Regions from separate parts of the Synechococcus sp. OH20 genome, predicted to be linked through region 2. Evidence: predicted binding sites of a transcription regulator. Region 2 holds the regulator's gene; the other holds the start of a gene.
The links. The regulator HrcA, encoded in region 2, represses chaperone genes, less so after heat shock. The targets are predictions, from matches to a motif close to TTAGCACTCNNNNNNNNNGAGTGCTAA.

Region 1 (8,363 bases), on a different contig from region 2:
AGCGGGATGGAGTCCTTTTAAAACGGTGAGTCAGGATCCCGATGGCGAGGTGAGCCGCTTGTGGTTAGGTCAGCTTCTGCCGAGCGAGGTGGGGCGAATGATCGAGATCGCTCTTCCCCAATTGTGTTCCAAAACTGTGATTGCAATCCATTCTGAGCTGGACTTATGAAGCGAATTTGCTTAGCCGTGTGTGCGCTGCTGCTGTTGCTGGGGATGGGATCCCGTCCGGCGGCAGCCTACCCTTATTACGCCCAGATGGCCTACGACAACCCCCGCGAGGCCACCGGAAAAATTGTCTGCGCCAACTGCCACCTGAACGCCATGCCCGCCCGTGCCGAAGTGCCGCAGGCGGTTACCCCTGGCCAGGTGTTCACCATCAAGGTCGGGATCCCTTATGACCTGAGCAAACAGCAGGTGCTGGGGGATGGCAGCAAAGGCGGGCTGAATGTGGGTGCTGTGGTGGTGTTGCCGGAGGGCTTCCGTTTGGCTACCGAAGAGGAGATGACCGAGGAACAGCGGCAGGAAACCGCCGAGACCTACATCACCCCCTACAGCGACGAGAAGCCCAACATCCTTCTGGTGGGCCCTTTGCCCGGCGAGCAACACCAGGAAATCGTCTTCCCGGTGGTAGCGCCTGACCCGAAAGAGGATCCCTCGGTGGCCTTCATGAAATATCGGGTCTATGTCGGCGCCAACCGCGGTCGTGGCCAGATCAACCCCGACGGCAGCCTCAGCAACAACAACGTCTTCCGCGCTCCCGCCACCGGTCGCCTGGCCAGCATTGCCACCGTCGAGTCGGATCTCAGCGACCTGCCAGCTGAGCTGGCCGCCCTGGTGCCGCCCGAATACGAGTTGCCGGGCACGCGGGTGCTCAGTTTCGAGACCGAAAACGGGATCCAAAACTTGGTAGTGCCGCCGGGGCCGGAGTTGGTGGTTAACGTGGGCGACAGCGTCCAAGAGGGGGATCCGGTCACCAACAACCCCAACGTGGGCGGCTTTGGCCAAGCAGAGCGGGATCTGGTGTTGCAAAGCCCGGATCGGGTGAAATGGCTGGTGGCCTTCCTGGCAGCGGTGGCCATCACCCAGCTCCTGCTGGTGCTCAAGAAAAAGCAAGTGGAACTCATTCAGGCGGCAGAACTTTTGGGCTAGCCCAACCGTTCCCATACTTTTTCCACCACCCCGGAACCAGCCGGGGTGCTTTTTTCTAGGGGATCCGCAGCTCTCCCACAATCACCAACACCGCTTGGCCGGCAATCTCCACACGAGGGCCGAGATCGCGGCACCACAGCTCGCCTCCCCGCGTCGAGAGCTGGCGGGCTTTGAGCTCAGCCCGGCCCAGGCGCCTCGACCAATAGGGCATCAAAAGACACTGGGCAGATCCCGTCACCGGATCCTCCACGATCCCCAACTGGGGGGCGAAAACGCGGCAGACGAAATCCGGCCCATCCTTCAGATCCTCCCCAGAGGCGGTGACGATCAAGCCAGAAACGGGGAGCGCCTGAACCTGGGCCCAATCCGGCTGCACCTGCTGCACCTGCTGGGCCGAAGCCAGCACCGCCATACCCATGCCTCCGCGGCACAGATCTACAGGTGGGATCCCCAAAGCCGCTGCCACCTGCTCTTGCGCTTCCGGCCAGGGCTGGGGAGCCTGGGCGGGAAAATCCATCGCCAGCCGCTCCCCCTGCCGCCGCACCGACAACCGGCCACTGCGGGTGGAAAAGGCCACCTCCTGAGCTTCCGGGTGCACCTCGGTCAAGAGCACATAGGCACCGGCCAAGGTGGCATGGCCACAGAGATCCACTTCCGTCGTCGGAGTAAACCAGCGCAGCCCATAGTGGGGAACAGCGCCCAGGGATCCCTGGGGCAGCAAAAAAGCCGTCTCCGACAAATTGTTCTCCGCCGCAATCGCCTGCATCAAAGCTGCCGGCAGCTCCTGGGGCAGCAAACACACCGCCGCCGGGTTGCCCCCAAAAGGCACCGCTGTAAAGGCATCTACTTGAAAAAACGGGATCCGCACCTGCTTGCTCCACCCCCCTCAGGCCATGATCCCACAACAGGCCCAGAAGTAGAGAGATCCGTACCCAACCGTACCTGCCCAAAAGCGGGATCCCGCCCACAGGGGCTATTGTCAGGCCAGAAAGTTGGCTGATAAACTAGCACTCGTAAGTCGAGAGTGCTAAAACCTCGATTTGCACAAGCTTAAGGTCTCGACTCATAGGTTAAACCCTTCAGCTTCGTGCTTTCGGATCACGGAGGAAAATTGTCATGGCTGCAGTAGCTCTCAACGTCTCTACCCTGAAGCCGCTGGGCGACCGCGTGCTGGTCAAAATTGCCCAGCAGGACGAAAAAACGGCGGGTGGCATCTTTTTGCCCGATACCGCCAAAGAAAAACCCCAAGTGGGGGAGGTGGTCGCTGTCGGCCCCGGCAAGCGCAATGACGAGGGCAAGTTGATCCCGATGGAACTGAAGGCCGGCGATAAAGTGCTCTACTCCAAGTACGCCGGCACAGAAGTGAAGCTGGGCAGCGATGAATATGTGCTGCTGGCCGAGCGGGACATTCTCGCCATTGTTCAGTAATTCATCAGTGCTTCGGTAGCAACTCAACTGCAATTCAGCAGTCGAGCCGTTGAGTCTTCGTTTCACCCTTACCGGCGTTTGTACGTCAGAGGTTAACTATGGCCAAATCGATCATTTTCAGCGAAGACGCTCGTCGCGCCCTTGAGCACGGCATGGATGTATTGGCAGAAGCAGTAGCCGTTACTCTTGGCCCCAAAGGGCGCAACGTTGTACTGGAGAAAAAATTTGGCGCGCCCCAAATCATCAACGATGGTGTAACCATCGCCAAAGAAATCGAGCTGGAAGACCACATTGAAAACACCGGCGTCTCCCTGATCCGTCAGGCGGCTTCCAAGACCAACGACACGGCTGGTGACGGCACCACCACCGCCACCGTCTTGGCCCATGCCATGGTTAAAGAAGGGCTGAAAAACGTAGCCGCCGGCGCCAACCCGATTGCCCTCAAGCGCGGCATTGACAAGGCGGTGAAGTTCCTAGTGGACAAAATTGCCGAACATGCCCGCCCAGTGGAAGACTCCAAAGCCATTGCCCAAGTAGCGTCCATTTCCGCCGGCAACGATGAGGAAGTGGGCCGCATGATTGCCGAGGCCATGGACAAAGTGGGCCGCGAAGGGGTGATCTCCCTGGAAGAAGGCAAGTCCATGACCACCGAGCTGGAAGTGACGGAGGGGATGCGCTTTGACAAAGGCTACATCTCTCCCTACTTCGTCACCGACACGGAGCGGATGGAGGCGGTTCTGGAAAACCCCTACATCCTGATTACCGATAAGAAAATCACCCTGGTGCAAGACCTGGTGCCGGTTCTGGAGCAAGTGGCCCGCGCCGGTCGTCCGTTGCTGATCATCGCCGAAGACATCGAGAAAGAAGCCCTGGCCACCCTGGTGGTAAACAAGCTGCGGGGCGTGCTGAGCGTGGTAGCGGTGAAAGCGCCTGGCTTTGGGGATCGCCGCAAGGCCATGCTGGAAGACATCGCCATCCTCACCGGCGGTGAGGTCATCAGCGAAGAACGCGGCCTGAAGCTGGAGAACGCCCGTCTCGACTCCTTCGGCTCGGCCCGTCGCGTCACGGTAACCAAAGACCACACTACCATCGTGGCGGAAGGCAACGAAGCGGCCGTCAAAGCCCGCTGCGAGCAAATCCGTCGCCAAATTGAAGAAACCGATTCCACCTACGACAAAGAAAAACTGCAGGAGCGCCTGGCCAAGCTCTCCGGCGGTGTGGCGGTGATCAAAGTGGGCGCGGCCACCGAAACCGAGATGAAGGATCGCAAGCTGCGCCTGGAGGACGCCATCAACGCCACCAAAGCGGCGGTGGAAGAAGGGATCGTCCCGGGCGGCGGCACTACCCTGGCGCACCTGATGCCGGTGGTCACCGAGTGGGCGCAGGCCAACCTGTCCGGCGATGAACTGGTGGGGGCCAACCTGGTTGCCCGTGCGCTGGGCGCTCCGCTGCGCCGCATTGCCGAGAATGCTGGTCAGAACGGCTCGATCGTGCTGGAGCGGGTGAAAGAGAAACCCTTCACGGTGGGTTACGATGCCCAGAACGACGCCTATGTGGACATGTTTGAAGCGGGTATCGTTGACCCGGCCAAAGTCACTCGCTCTGCCCTGCAAAACGCCGCCTCGATTGCCAGCATGGTGCTCACCACCGAAGCGATTGTGGTGGACAAGCCGGAGCCCAAAACCAACACGCCGGCAGGCAGCAGCAGCGGCATGAATGACTACGACTACTAATCGTTCGGTGAGGGCAAGACGGGTTCTCGCTTGCTGCAGAAACCTTGTTACCTCGCCAGTCTGTAGTCAACTGCCTTGAATAGATCTTTCGGGATCCCCCTTAGCGGGATCCCTTCTTAGGTTTTGAGGTGGATGTTAGAGGACGGTTCCAAATTGGACAGAGGCCGTGCGAGGGCGCTACTGGCAGTCGAACAGCGAGGGAACCCTACTCCCCTCTCCCTGAGGGAGAGGGGCTGGGGGTGAGGGAATCCTCGATCGAGCGTGTGGAAAAGGGGAAAGCGGTATGGCTCGGTTAATCTGTATTGGCCTAGACCTGGCCTGGTCAAACCGCAACCCCTCTGGGGTGGCGACGTTGCAGGTCGAAATGGGGGATGCCAAAGCCCAGAACCTGACGGGCCGCCTGCTGGACAGTCGCATCCTGCAGACCGACCCGGAAATTGTGGACTACATCCAAGCCCAAGCCGGAGGGGATCCCTGCCTGGTGGCGGTGGACGCCCCCTTGCGCGTCCCCAACCTCAGCGGCCAGCGGCGGGCCGAAGCCGAGTTGAACCGAGTATTTCGCGCCTACGCCGCCGGCGCCCACCCGGCCAACCGCCGGCTCTTAGAAAAAAACGGCCAAGTGCGAGGGGAAGCTCTGGTGCAAGCCCTCTCCCGCCATGGCTTTCGGGAGCAGGCCAGCATCGAGCGGGGATCCTTGGCCCGCCAGATCACCGAAGTCTTCCCCCACAGCGCCATGGTGAGCCTCTTCGGCCTCCGCCGCACCCTGAAATACAAGGCCCGCCCTCGACGCAGTTGGCCGGAACGGGAACAAGCTTGGCAACTTTACCGGCAGCACCTGCGCTCCCTGACCAACGCCGACCCTGCCCTGCGCGGCCACGAAACCCTGCTCCAGGTGGAGGTGGGATCCCTTAGGGGCCGCCAACTCAAAAACTACGAAGACCAAATCGATGCCCTGATGTGCGCCTACATCGCCCTCTACGGCTTTCGCTGGGGATCCGAGCGCTGCCACAGCTTCGGCAGCCTGCAAGAAGGACACATCTTCACGCCCCTGCCCATCTCAAAGGGCTGATAGGCCGCCGAACCCCTGAACAAGAGAGCAAAAGCCGACAGCTCAGGGCCGTTCCACCAAACGGGTTGAGCCGGATTGGGCAGCGACCCATCCCCCCGGAGCCCCATCTCGCTCGACGCGCAACCAGACGGGCACCTGTCCTTCGCCGGCTTGCACTTCTACCACCCGCAGCAGAGCTTGGCGGGGGGCTGTCCCGACAATGGCTCCCCTCAGGCTGGGCTGCTGGCGGATGTTGATGCCATCGTTGGAGATCACCCGCACCTGTTGGACTCCTTGCCACTCGGCCAGAGGGCCGGTGGGCTCAGGTTCAGGAGTGGGCTCTGCCTGATCAGGACGGCTGAGGGCAACCGGCGGCTGCTCAACTTGCACCTGGGGCTGCTCCAGCGGTGGCGCCGGCGGTGGCGTGAACAGGCCCCGCAGCATTTGCCAGATGATCAGCAGGGAGAGGATGCCGACACCAACCACCCCGGCCAAACGAATGCCGGCGGGAAGGGCAGGGCGCTCACTCCGGCCACGGCGGGATCCCAGGCGGCTGCGGCGGTAACGTTCCCCATCCTGCAAACCTGGGTTCTGAGCAGGGAGCCCCTCAAAGGACTCCGTCCCGCTGGCGGGATCCGCAAGGGCAGAGACACCCGGCCTAGGGGTGCCCCGGTAAGAGGGCAAATCCGAGAGGCGCGGGGGTTCGGGCATGGTTCCTCCCCCTTGCAAGGGGGAGGGTGGGCGAGGCCATTCTTGAGTCTGCTCAAGCAGTCGCGGGCCACCCACCATAGCCGGCAAATGAGGGGGGGGATAGGGGGCTCGCGGAGATAGCATCCCTGCCGGCGGGTCTTCGCGGCTGGGCATCTCGTCCAGGTAGGCTTGGACTTGGGGGTTGTCGAAGTAGGCTTGCAAAGTCGCTTGGGCAGTTTCCAGGCCACGAAACTCTGGGAACACCTCCTCTTGAAACCACCTTTCTGTGAAGCGGCACAGACCCGGCAGATGGTCGGGGGAGCCGGCGGAGTGTTCTTCGATAAACTGCAAGGCCTCTGCTTCTTGGGTGGAGCGCAGATGTTCGAGCGCCTCTTCGGTTTGTCCCAGCAAGAGACTGCAGATGGCCTGCTCCAGATGCACATCCTGTCGTTGCGCCAAGCGAACCAGGTAACCGCGGGCACGCCGCACCAGGGCCGGACGATTTTCCAGATACCCTGCTGCCAGCAATACCTGCACGGCCAAGTAGGCGGCCACCATCGAGGGACGCTCAGCCTCCCGCTCAAACAACTCCTGCTGTTCTTTGAGGGTGAGGTGGCGACGTACCCGCTGGATGAAGCGCAGGAAATCCTCGGTGCTGAGGCCAGAGCCATCTTGACCCATCCCCTCGATGCCGCCCCGTTCGTCCAGCATGGCTTTGAGGAGAGCCAGTCCCTGCTGTCGCTCCCCGTTCGCATCGGCAGCCTCTTGGCCAGTTCGGGAGAAAACATTGGCCTCGTGGCTGAGGAGTTGCAAAATGCGGTAAGGGCGCAGCTTGCCCAGATCAAGGCGGAACTCTGCTTGCATCTGCGGAAAGGCCTGGTACTCCTCCAGCTCGGCCAGGCCCGCCTGCAAAGAACGCGCCGCCTCTTCGTAGGATCCCTGCTGCCAGGCTTCCCGGCCCAGCTCCAGACGGGCGATGGCCCGCGCCAAAATGGCATCGGAACGGGCAGGGTGGCCCTGCTCCAACATCTGTTGAGCCAAATCCAAAGCCGCTTGGTAGTCTCCGGCTTCGCAATACAAACACAGCACGCCTGGCAAGAGGGTCTCTTCCACCGTCAGGGTGGGATCCGCCGGCATGAGGTGTTCGTCGTAGTTTCGTCGCGCCTCTGGGTTAAGCAACACCGAGGCTGCCTCTTGGATAAGCTGAGCGCGAGCTGCCACGGCCTGCGGCGAAAACCCCAGCAGCCAAGAGCGCTCGCCCGGTTTGGGATCGAGCCGCTCCCGGTAGGCCTGCTCGATCTGATGCTCGTCCGCCCGTGGCGACAGCATCAAAACTCGGTAGTAGTCGAGGGGCACTCGCACCGTCATGGCTGTTGTCGGCTCTCCTAATCGCGTTGGATCCCTGAACCCGCCTCGACTTAACTGTAGTCTTTTCCTCAGCAAAAGGGATCCCCTCTTGCTTAGAACCTACCAGTCCCAGCTCCCCGGCTCCCCCTTGAAGGGGCCTACGACCTTGGAGGTAATCCAGCCGCCGTAGAAATCTCCCGGCTGGGGCCGAACTCGCTCTCCATCCACCCGGCACTCCTGCACGCGGCCCGCATAAAAAGCAAGGTAGTCGCGGATGGGCCAAAACTCTGGGCTGGGATCCGAATAGCTCCAGGCGGCATCCACGGCCACTTGGGAGCCGACCTGGATCGTCCAGTAGCGGGCAGTTCCTTTGAACTCGCAGAAGGAGGTGCGGGCGCTGGGGCGGAGATACTCCAGCCGCACGTCGCTGGGGGGAATGTAGTAGGTGGGCGGGTGGCTGGTTTCCAGGATACGGTAGCAGCGGCAGCTGTGGGCGATGAGCTCGCCGTTGAAGAGAACTTCCACCCGCTCAGCGGTGGGCTCCAAGCGGGGCGGGCGCGGGTAGTCCCAGACGGATTCTTGTCCGGGCCGGGGCGGGATGGGCTGAGGGCGCATGGGCAGTCTCCAAAGCAGGATCTGACAGCACCTAAAGCAGACGGCTGGCCTCTACCAGTTTGGCGTACTGCACCAGCAGCAGAGACTGTTGCTCCGGCAACACCTGAATCACCCCCTGCTGCTGCAGACGGCCCAGCACCGCCGCCGCTGCCTCTCGGCTGACCTGGCTGATATCGGCCAAATCCTGGAGGGGAGGGTAAACAATGCGCATTCCCTGGGCGGTCTTCTCGCCAAAGGCCTCTGCCAGTTGCACCAGCGCATGTACCACCCGCAGCGGGGGGCTTTGTCGATCCAGATCGGCCTGCAAATTGGCCAGGCGTAGGCGGCGGGAGAGGCTGCGGGCTAGCTGGTAA
Region 2 (8,363 bases):
AAATGTAGAAGGAAAGTTAAAGGCTTGCTCTACTCGCTGATCCGTCATACGTCAGAATCGCGCACGGAGCGTAATATAGCATTCTCAAGAGGAGCAAATAGTAACCGGATATACAAGTGCTGCTGTGGAAACCCAACCTTCTGGGCGCCCACCCCGGAGCCCCACCAGCGAACTTTTGGGCGCGGCCTGTCCGGTGGCCTCAATTTTTGTCTTGCTCAACCCCATCAGGGATCCCTTCTGGCTCGGTTGCCAATTCAGCTTGTAGGGCCTGCCACTCTTCCGCAGAGAGCGAATGGAGCTTCTCTTGGATTTGCTGGGTTTCGAAGCTGGCCCACTGAGCCTTCAAGGTCATTTCCCCACGCAGCACCCGCCTCAGGTAGCCCAAAGTCCAGCCCAAGCACGCCAGCAAAAGCACCACGCTGGATATCTGCTGCGCAGCCCCCGTGTCTAAGCCCGCCCAAAGCAGCAGGCCGTAGAGGCCGCCGCCCCCCAACAGCAGGCCTAGGCCGACGCCAAGAACATCCAATCTGCGCATGACCCGGTAATCGACAAATGGCCGGCCTCACAGCGACCGAGGCTTGGGTCGAAATGTCATGAAGGGAGCCACCAGCACCATGCCGGGAAAGAAAAACAAGACTAAGAAAAACATCAGCACCTTTTCCCAAGCGCCAGCCGAAGTCCAGCGTTTGTCCACATACAGCAAAGACAACAGCGGCAACACCAGCAGATAGAGTATTGCCAAACCGGCATAAGTTGCCCAAATCAACGATGGGGTAGAAGCCATGTCGAGTATGTCCCGCAGCTATTTGACCGTGTCAAACAAATCTAACAGCATTGTAAAGGGATTTGTCGGCTTGCGGGAGTCGGCAACTCGGCCAACTGATCACAGGCTCGCGCTGATCGCCCCAACAGGGCAGGTGGGAACGCATTGTTCGCACATGACACAGCGGTTGCGGGAGAACTCCAGTTTCCAGTCGGGAGCGGAAATCCTGAGGGCCTCTGTGGGGCAGACTCCGGTACACAAGCCGCAGTCCACACACAAATCGGGGTCGATCTGAATTGCCTCGGCCCGTTCGGCCACCTCAATGCCCAGAGACTGTACCCACTCCAATCCAGCCTCCACCTGGTCGATGTCCCCTGAGAGCTCCACCACCAAGGTTCCCACTTCGTTGGGGGTTACCCTGGCGCGCACAATATTGGCGGCCACATCAAAATCTTTGGCCAATCGATAGGTGACGGGGACATTCACCAAATGGCGGGGAAAGATTAGGGTGACTCGTTTGCGCACGAGTTTGGCCTGAGTATCTGAGGTGCCGTGACTCTTCCAGTATGGCAGGCTGCTGGCGGCATCCTCCCGTCCTGCATGGGCAGAAGCAGGGAGGCGGGATCCCACGGAAGCTGTGAAGGGCGTCCCGCAGCCTGTCACAATGGGATCAGAGCGTTTTTGTTGATCCCCATGAACTCGGCCCAGCCCTGCCTCAACTCCGAGCACTATCGGCAGATGTTGGTGCGTGATGGCGAGCGTCGCTTCCGCGAGTGGCACACTGCTTTCCTCAACTATCAGCGGCAGTTTTTGCAAGAGATGAAGCGATTGCAGCTCCGTTCTTCCCGGAATCGTTGATCTGGAATCGCCAATGGGTTCAGTAATGCCTACGGCCAGCCCTTTGTGCCCTCTTCCGGTCTCTTCTCAGCCTGATTCCTCCCTCCGCCAAGAAACTTTGGAACTGCTGGAGTGGCCCCGCCTCTGTCAGCACTTGGCCACCTTTGCCGCCACGCCGCTGGGCCGCCGCGCCTGCTTGGAGCTGGATCCCTGGCAGAGTCGCGCCGACAGCGAAGCCTATCTTGAGCAGACTGAAGAGGCGATCCGCCTCGAGCGCTCGCAGGCGGGCGGAGTTTCCATGGCAGGGATCCACAACTTGCTGCCGGCCTTGGAACGAGCCGAACGGGGAGGGATCCTGAGCGGGGAAGAGCTGGTGCAGGTTGCTACAACTCTAGGATCCGCCCGCCGCATCCGCCGTCTGATCGATGACCAGGACTGTCTGCCACGCCTGCAGGCTTGGGTGAGTGACCTACGCACCTACCCGGAGCTGGAGCAGGAGATCTTTCGCTGTCTGGAGGAGCAGGGCGAGGTGCGGGACAGTGCCAGCCCCGTCCTTGCCGATCTGCGCCGGCAGCAACGGCAGCAACGCAGCCAGATCCAAGAGCGCCTGCAACAGTTGATGAGCCAGTACCCCCAGGCGCTACAGGATACCCTGATCGGCCAGCGGCAGGGGCGGTTTGTGCTGATGGTGAAGGCCGCCCAGCGGGATCTCATCCGCGGCATTGTGCACGACAGCTCTGCCAGCGGGGCCACCCTCTATGTGGAGCCCTATGCGGTGGTGGAACTGGGCAACCGCTTGCGGGAAACCCAAGCTCAGATTCAGGCAGAGGAAGAGCGGATCTTGGCCGCCCTCTCGGCCCAGGTGGGATCTGTTGCCGAGGATTTGGAGCATCTGCAGGCGGTGATGGTGGGGCTGGATGTGGCCTTGGCCCGTGGCCGCTACAGTCTCTGGCTGGACGGCCATCGCCCCCAGTTTGTCTCGGCAGGACTGCGCCTGCGGCAGGCCCGCCACCCTCTGCTGTTGTGGCAGTGCCGCGCAGAAGGCCAGGGCGCGGAGGTGATCCCCATCGACTTCACCCTCTCGGAGTCCATTCGTGTCGTGGTTATCACCGGCCCCAACACCGGCGGCAAAACCGTTGCCTTGAAAACCTTGGGGCTGTTGGCGCTGATGGCCAAGGCGGGGATCTTCCTGCCGGCTCAGGATCCGCCCCAACTGCCCTGGTTCGATGGCGTTTATGCCGACATCGGCGACGAGCAATCCCTGCAACAAAATCTCTCCACCTTTTCGGGGCACATCCACCGCATCAGCCGCATGGTGCGGGTTCTGCAGTCCGACCCGGCGCCGGCCCTTGTCCTGCTGGATGAGGTGGGGGCGGGCACGGATCCCACAGAAGGCGCCGCCCTGGCGGCTGGGCTGTTGGAGTATCTCTCGGAAAAGGCGTTGCTCACCTTGGCCACCACCCACTACGGCGAGCTGAAGGCCCTGAAGTACCAACATCCCGGCTTTGAAAATGCTTCGGTGGAGTTTGACGAGACCACCCTGGCCCCCACCTATCGCCTGTTGTGGGGGATCCCCGGTCGCTCCAATGCCTTGGCCATCGCCCGACGGCTGCACCTGGATCCCGAGATCCTGCAACGGGCCCAGCAGCACCTGCAGGGAGAAAGCCAGGTGGATCAGGTGATTGCCGGGCTGGAAGCGCAGCGGGCCCAATTGGAAGCGCGGGCAGCCCAGGTGGGAGCCCTGCATCGAGAGCTGGAGAGCTTATATCAGCAAATGCAGCAGCGCAGCCGCCAAATGGCCGAGCGGGAAGCCCAACTGGAGCACAAGCAAAACCAAGGTCTGCAAGCCCTGTTGGCTGCCGCCCGTCAGGAAGTGGCCGCCGCCATCCGCAAATTGCAGCAGGGAGAGGATCCCCAGCGCATCACGGCCGAGCTGGCGCAAATCCAGCAGCGCTACTCTCCCTCGCCGCCGCCTGCGGATAGGGAGTTTGTGCCAGAGGTGGGGGATCGGGTGCGGCTGAGAGGCCTGGGGCAGACGGGAGAGGTGATCGCCGTCACAGGGGATGTGTATGTGGTGCGCAGCGGCATCCTCAAATTCACGGTGCCGCGGGAGCAGTTGGATCCCATTGACGAGCAGCAGGCCCAGCAGCGCCAACGCCCCAAGGCCCCACCTCCCGCCCCAGCAGCCACCGCTCCCCTCAACCTGCGCACCAGCCAGAACACCCTCGATCTGCGGGGGAAAACCGTGGCCGATGCCGAGGCCATTCTGGAACAGCACTTTGCCCAAGCTCCCCCCGGCCCTGTCTGGATCATCCACGGCCACGGCACCGGGCGCTTGCGGGCCGGCGTACAAGCTTACTTACAAAATCACCCCCGCGTCCAGAGGTTTGCCCCAGCGGATCCCCAAGACGGCGGCACCGGCGCGACCGTGGCCCACTTGCGGTGAGGGTTGGGCTGTTTCAAACTCACTTACGGTCGTTTCCCACAAGGTTAAGACACTTTGCCGCCGGCCCAAGCGCTCCCCGCCCCCTCTCCCTCAGGGGGAGAGGGGAGCTGAAGATCCACGACCAGGCTGTTTGGTAACCGTTCAAACTTGACTTTGGAGCGCTGCTGCCGAGCCGACGGGCTGGGATCCCACCTGTTGCCGCCGGCTTTGCCAAAGCCAGTAGCCCCGCAGCAGTTGGCTATCCCCGATGAGCTTCAACATCACCGCCACCGTCATACTTGTCCAACTGAGAGGGCCAAAGGCAGCGCCTGCTGCAGCCAGCAGCGCCAACCCCGAAAGATTGAGCCCCAAGCCTTGCACCCACATCCACCAGACGGTCTCGCGCTCCGACATTGGCCGGCTCCTAGAAACGGAAGAATTGGATAGCCCTACTCTCCTGGATCTGAGGCGAGGTGGGGATATGGCCAAGCCTCAGCCCAGATGCCCAAAGCTGCATACTTCGGGGGGCGTTATGTCCAGGCCTAGCCCAGCCACGCCTGCAACCGCGCCAGAGCCAGCCGCTTTTGGGCAGCAGAGCTTACCGTACCTTCTGTGAGCCGATTGAAGCCGTGCACCAGCCCCTTGCCTCCCAAAGCCACCAGCGTCACCCGATGGGTTTGCCCCGGCTCAAAGCGCACCGCTTGGCCGGAAGGAATGTTGAGGCGCATGCCAAAGCTGGCGGCGCGATCGAACACCAGAGCCCGGTTCACCTCGAAAAAGTGAAAATGGGATCCCACCTGAATGGGCCGATCCCCTCGGTTGGTCACCTCCAGGGTCACGCTGGCCCGTCCGACATTGGCTTGGATGGGATCCTCTGCCAGCAGCAGCTCCCCCGGGATCAGAACCGGTGCAGGGTCCGCAGCAGGCGGGGTTTTGGGTTGGCGAGCCATGGTGGCAACCTCCTGAAGTCTGTGAGTCGTTGGGGGATCCTTAGAAAGCAGCTAGCGAATGGGGTGGTGCAGGGTCACCAGCTTGGTTCCGTCGGGGAAGGTGGCTTCCACTTGAATTTCCGGGATCATCTCCGGGATCCCAGGCATCACGTCCTCTCGGCTCAGCCAGGTTAGCCCCTCGCTCATCAACTGGGCAACCGTTTTCCCTTCCCGTGCCCCCTCCAAAACGGCTGCGCTCAGGTAGGCCACCGCCTCGGGGTAGTTGAGTTTGAGGCCTCGTTGCCGCCGATCCCGAGCCAACTGGGCCGCCAGGTAGATCAACAACTTGTCTTTCTCCTGGGGAGACAGGTACATGAGGTCACCTCAAAGATACAAAACGATACAGAAGAGACGGCAGGGCGCCACGTTAGCCTAGAGTTGATTTAACTTGTACCACCTCTGGGCCAACAAGAGGCTCCCAAGTTGTATGAGGAACCACCCGCCCTTCTCCAGCACTGACGGTCTCGGTACCCGATGTTGCATCTTCCTTCCTGGGCAGCCTCTCCTGAAAGAGTAACAATAGATAAATAGGTGTAGTAGTCGTCAAGGTTTGTTTAGATTTGTATCTCGGCCCTGAGTTGGTTTATCTTGGAGCAATTTACCGGCTTTGTTTAGCAGTTTCCTTTGATATGGATTGACTAGGTTCTTTTGATGAGCTATGAAACTCGAACTGACTCCCAGACAGCGCAAGATTCTCTGGGCGACGGTGCGCAGCTACATTGCGACGGCTGAACCTGTCGGTTCCAAAACCTTGGCTCAGTCCTATAACTTTGGGGTGAGCACGGCCACCATTCGTAACGACTTGGCCACCCTTGAGCAGGTTGGGTTACTGTTTCAGCCCCACACCTCCGCCGGTCGGGTTCCTTCCGACTTTGGCTATCGGGTCTATGTAAACGATCTGTTGACCTCTGCCAACATGGATGGGATCCCCTGCGATGCTCCTCAGCCGGATCCCCATCCTGCTCTGCAGCAGTTGCTGGATCAGCTTGGCCGCGAGCTGGGCGACGACCTGGACAGTCTTCTCCAGAGGGTGGCCCAGCTTTTGGCCCATCTGAGCGGCTGCATTGCTCTGATCACCCCACCCCAGGGGCCGGTGGTGGCCATTCACCACGTGCAGTTGGTGTCGGTGGCGCCAGGGCGGGTGATGGTGTTGGTGGTTACCGATTCTTATCAAACCCATTCGGCCTTGGTCAGCCCACCCGAGTGGCCCAGCGACTGCCAAGAGGATCTGGAAGATGAATTGCGATTGCTCAGCAACTTCCTCACCCTGAAGCTGCGGGGCAAGACTTTTGCCGAGTTGCAGGATTTGAGCTGGCTGAAGCTGGATGAAGAGTTTCGCGCCTACAGCCATTGGCTGCAGCAACTGCTGCGCTCGGTGGTACAACGCTATCTGCGGCCATCTCTCGGGCAGGTGTTCAGTGCCGGCATGACAGAGCTGATGCGTCAACCGGAGTTTTCCCAAGCCCGGCAGGTGCAGGCGGTGATGCAGTTGATCGAGGAAGGGGCGGAGCAACTCCAGGGAATGATTGGGCTCCATTTGGCCGATGGGGGCTCAAGGGGGAACGATTCAGGACAGCCCGACCGCAATATCCCGGTGATCATCTACATTGGCAGCGAGAACCCGCTGGAGTCTTTGCACCACTGTACGGTTATCGCTGCCACTTACCACCGCCGCTCGGCTCCTCTGGGTACTGTCACCTTGCTGGGGCCGACCCGAATGGCCTACGAGCGCAGCATTGCGGCTGTGCAGGCGGTGGCCTCTCACCTGACTCGGGCTCTTGCTTAGGGGGGCAGGGAAGCAATAGCAAGCTGTGACCAGGCTCTCTTCTTTTCACCTGCGGGTACAACACGCCATCCGGCAGCGGCAGCTTCTTCACCCCGGCGAGCGCTTGCTGGTGGCTTTTTCCGGCGGTCAAGATTCCTTTTGCCTGCTCCAGATCCTGCGGGATCTGCAGCCTCGCTGGGACTGGAAGCTGTTTGTCCTGCATTGTGATCACCGTTGGTCGGCGGACGAAACGGAGTGTGCCCGCTTTTTGCAGCGATGGCTGCAGCAGCAGGGGCTAATCCATGCCGTTGCAACTGCGGATCCCATCCGCCGAGATGAGGCAGGGGCCAGGGCTTGGCGCTACCAACAGTTGGACAAATGGGCCCGCATTTGGGAGTGCAGCGCCGTGGTGATGGGGCATACGGCCAGCGATCGCGCAGAGACGTTGTTGTGGAATTTGCTGCGGGGGACAGGAGCCGCCGGGCTGAGCAGCCTAGATTGGCAGCGCCGCCTGGACGAGTGGGATCCCACCTCTGCCCGGTTGGTGCGCCCCCTGCTGGGACTTTTTCGTTGGGAAACCGAGCAATTTTGCCGGCAGCACCAGTTGCCGGTCTGGCCGGATCGCAGCAACCAAGATCTGGCCCATGGCCGCAACCGCCTCCGCCTAGAGGTGATGCCCTACCTGAAGCAACACTTTAACCCCCAACTGGAAGTGGCTCTGAACCGAGCTGCCACGCTGCTACAAGCAGAACACGAGCTGGTGGTAGCCCAGGCAGATCAGCTCTGGGCGCAGGTGTATGAGCCCACTTTGCCAGGGCTGCGACGGGATCCCTTGCGGGCCGCCCCCTTAGCCCTGCAGCGACAGGTGATGTTCCGATTTTTGTCCCTGGTGCTGCCCCACCACCCCACCTTTGATCAGGTGGAAGCCGGGATCCAGCTCTTAAAAGCAGGCCGCGGCAGCCGCAGCCCCGACTATCCAGGTGGGAGCTGGCTAGAAGTGAAAGAGGATCACATTTGTTTTGTTTCCATTAATTCCACTTCCCCGAAAGGAAGCAACTCTCCCCGACTATAGCCCTTACCCAATCCAGGGGCCCAGATCGACAGGGTCTCGTTTTGGGCTGTAATTTCCCCTCACTTTTTGTCGCCGAGGGGCCTGAAACCCTTGCCCAGCAAGGGATCGACCGGGTCAACGGAAGAATCAGGGCTTGAGGGTTGTCGCCGACCCTGTCGCTGAATTTTGGGTATAAAGCTTTACAAGGATCCCGGTGCTGCTGTTGAGGTGGCCTGGGATGGGCTCCTGAGGGGTGGGCTAAGACGGTCTTTCTAGGGATCCAGGACATAGCGATCCTGGGAGAGGAGCTTGTTGCCGCGATAGACGCTCACCTGCAAATGCTGGGGATCCAGCCGCTGCTGCTCCACGCGGATGGGGGAGATCTGGAGGGCGTGGCGGGATCCCCGTCCCAGCACCGACACGATGAGATTTTGGCCGCGGATCTGAAGGCGCAGGCGCACCGGCCAAGGGAAGGGGTTGCGCAGCTTGAGGTCGGCCAAGCCGTACCAAACGGTGGCATCCAGGCCGGGGGG

Region 1: a site for HrcA is predicted at 2,154-2,180, ahead of groES (co-chaperone GroES). Genes of this name have one in related genera too.

What each region holds. Positions count from the first base shown of each region.
Region 1 is NZ_JANSIQ010000037.1:135,892-144,254, reverse strand. Features, by position in the region: gene NW826_RS08725 (apocytochrome f) at 166-1,149, shown strand; gene NW826_RS08720 (PhzF family phenazine biosynthesis protein) at 1,205-2,017, opposite strand; gene groES (co-chaperone GroES) at 2,266-2,577, shown strand; gene groL (chaperonin GroEL) at 2,676-4,310, shown strand; gene NW826_RS08705 (DUF429 domain-containing protein) at 4,594-5,379, shown strand; gene NW826_RS08700 (SH3 domain-containing protein) at 5,422-7,416, opposite strand; gene NW826_RS08695 (DUF427 domain-containing protein) at 7,516-8,010, opposite strand; gene NW826_RS08690 (Crp/Fnr family transcriptional regulator) at 8,042-8,363, opposite strand, start outside.
Region 2 is NZ_JANSIQ010000011.1:162,075-170,437, reverse strand. Features, by position in the region: gene NW826_RS02800 (DUF3007 family protein) at 200-535, opposite strand; gene ndhL (NAD(P)H-quinone oxidoreductase subunit L) at 563-784, opposite strand; gene NW826_RS02790 (NIL domain-containing protein) at 884-1,288, opposite strand; gene NW826_RS02785 (hypothetical protein) at 1,445-1,621, shown strand; gene NW826_RS02780 (endonuclease MutS2) at 1,647-4,046, shown strand; gene NW826_RS02775 (hypothetical protein) at 4,188-4,439, opposite strand; gene NW826_RS02770 (urease subunit beta) at 4,568-4,927, opposite strand; gene NW826_RS02765 (urease subunit gamma) at 5,027-5,329, opposite strand; gene hrcA (heat-inducible transcriptional repressor HrcA) at 5,673-6,800, shown strand; gene tilS (tRNA lysidine(34) synthetase TilS) at 6,826-7,851, shown strand; gene NW826_RS02750 (VanW family protein) at 8,103-8,363, opposite strand, start outside.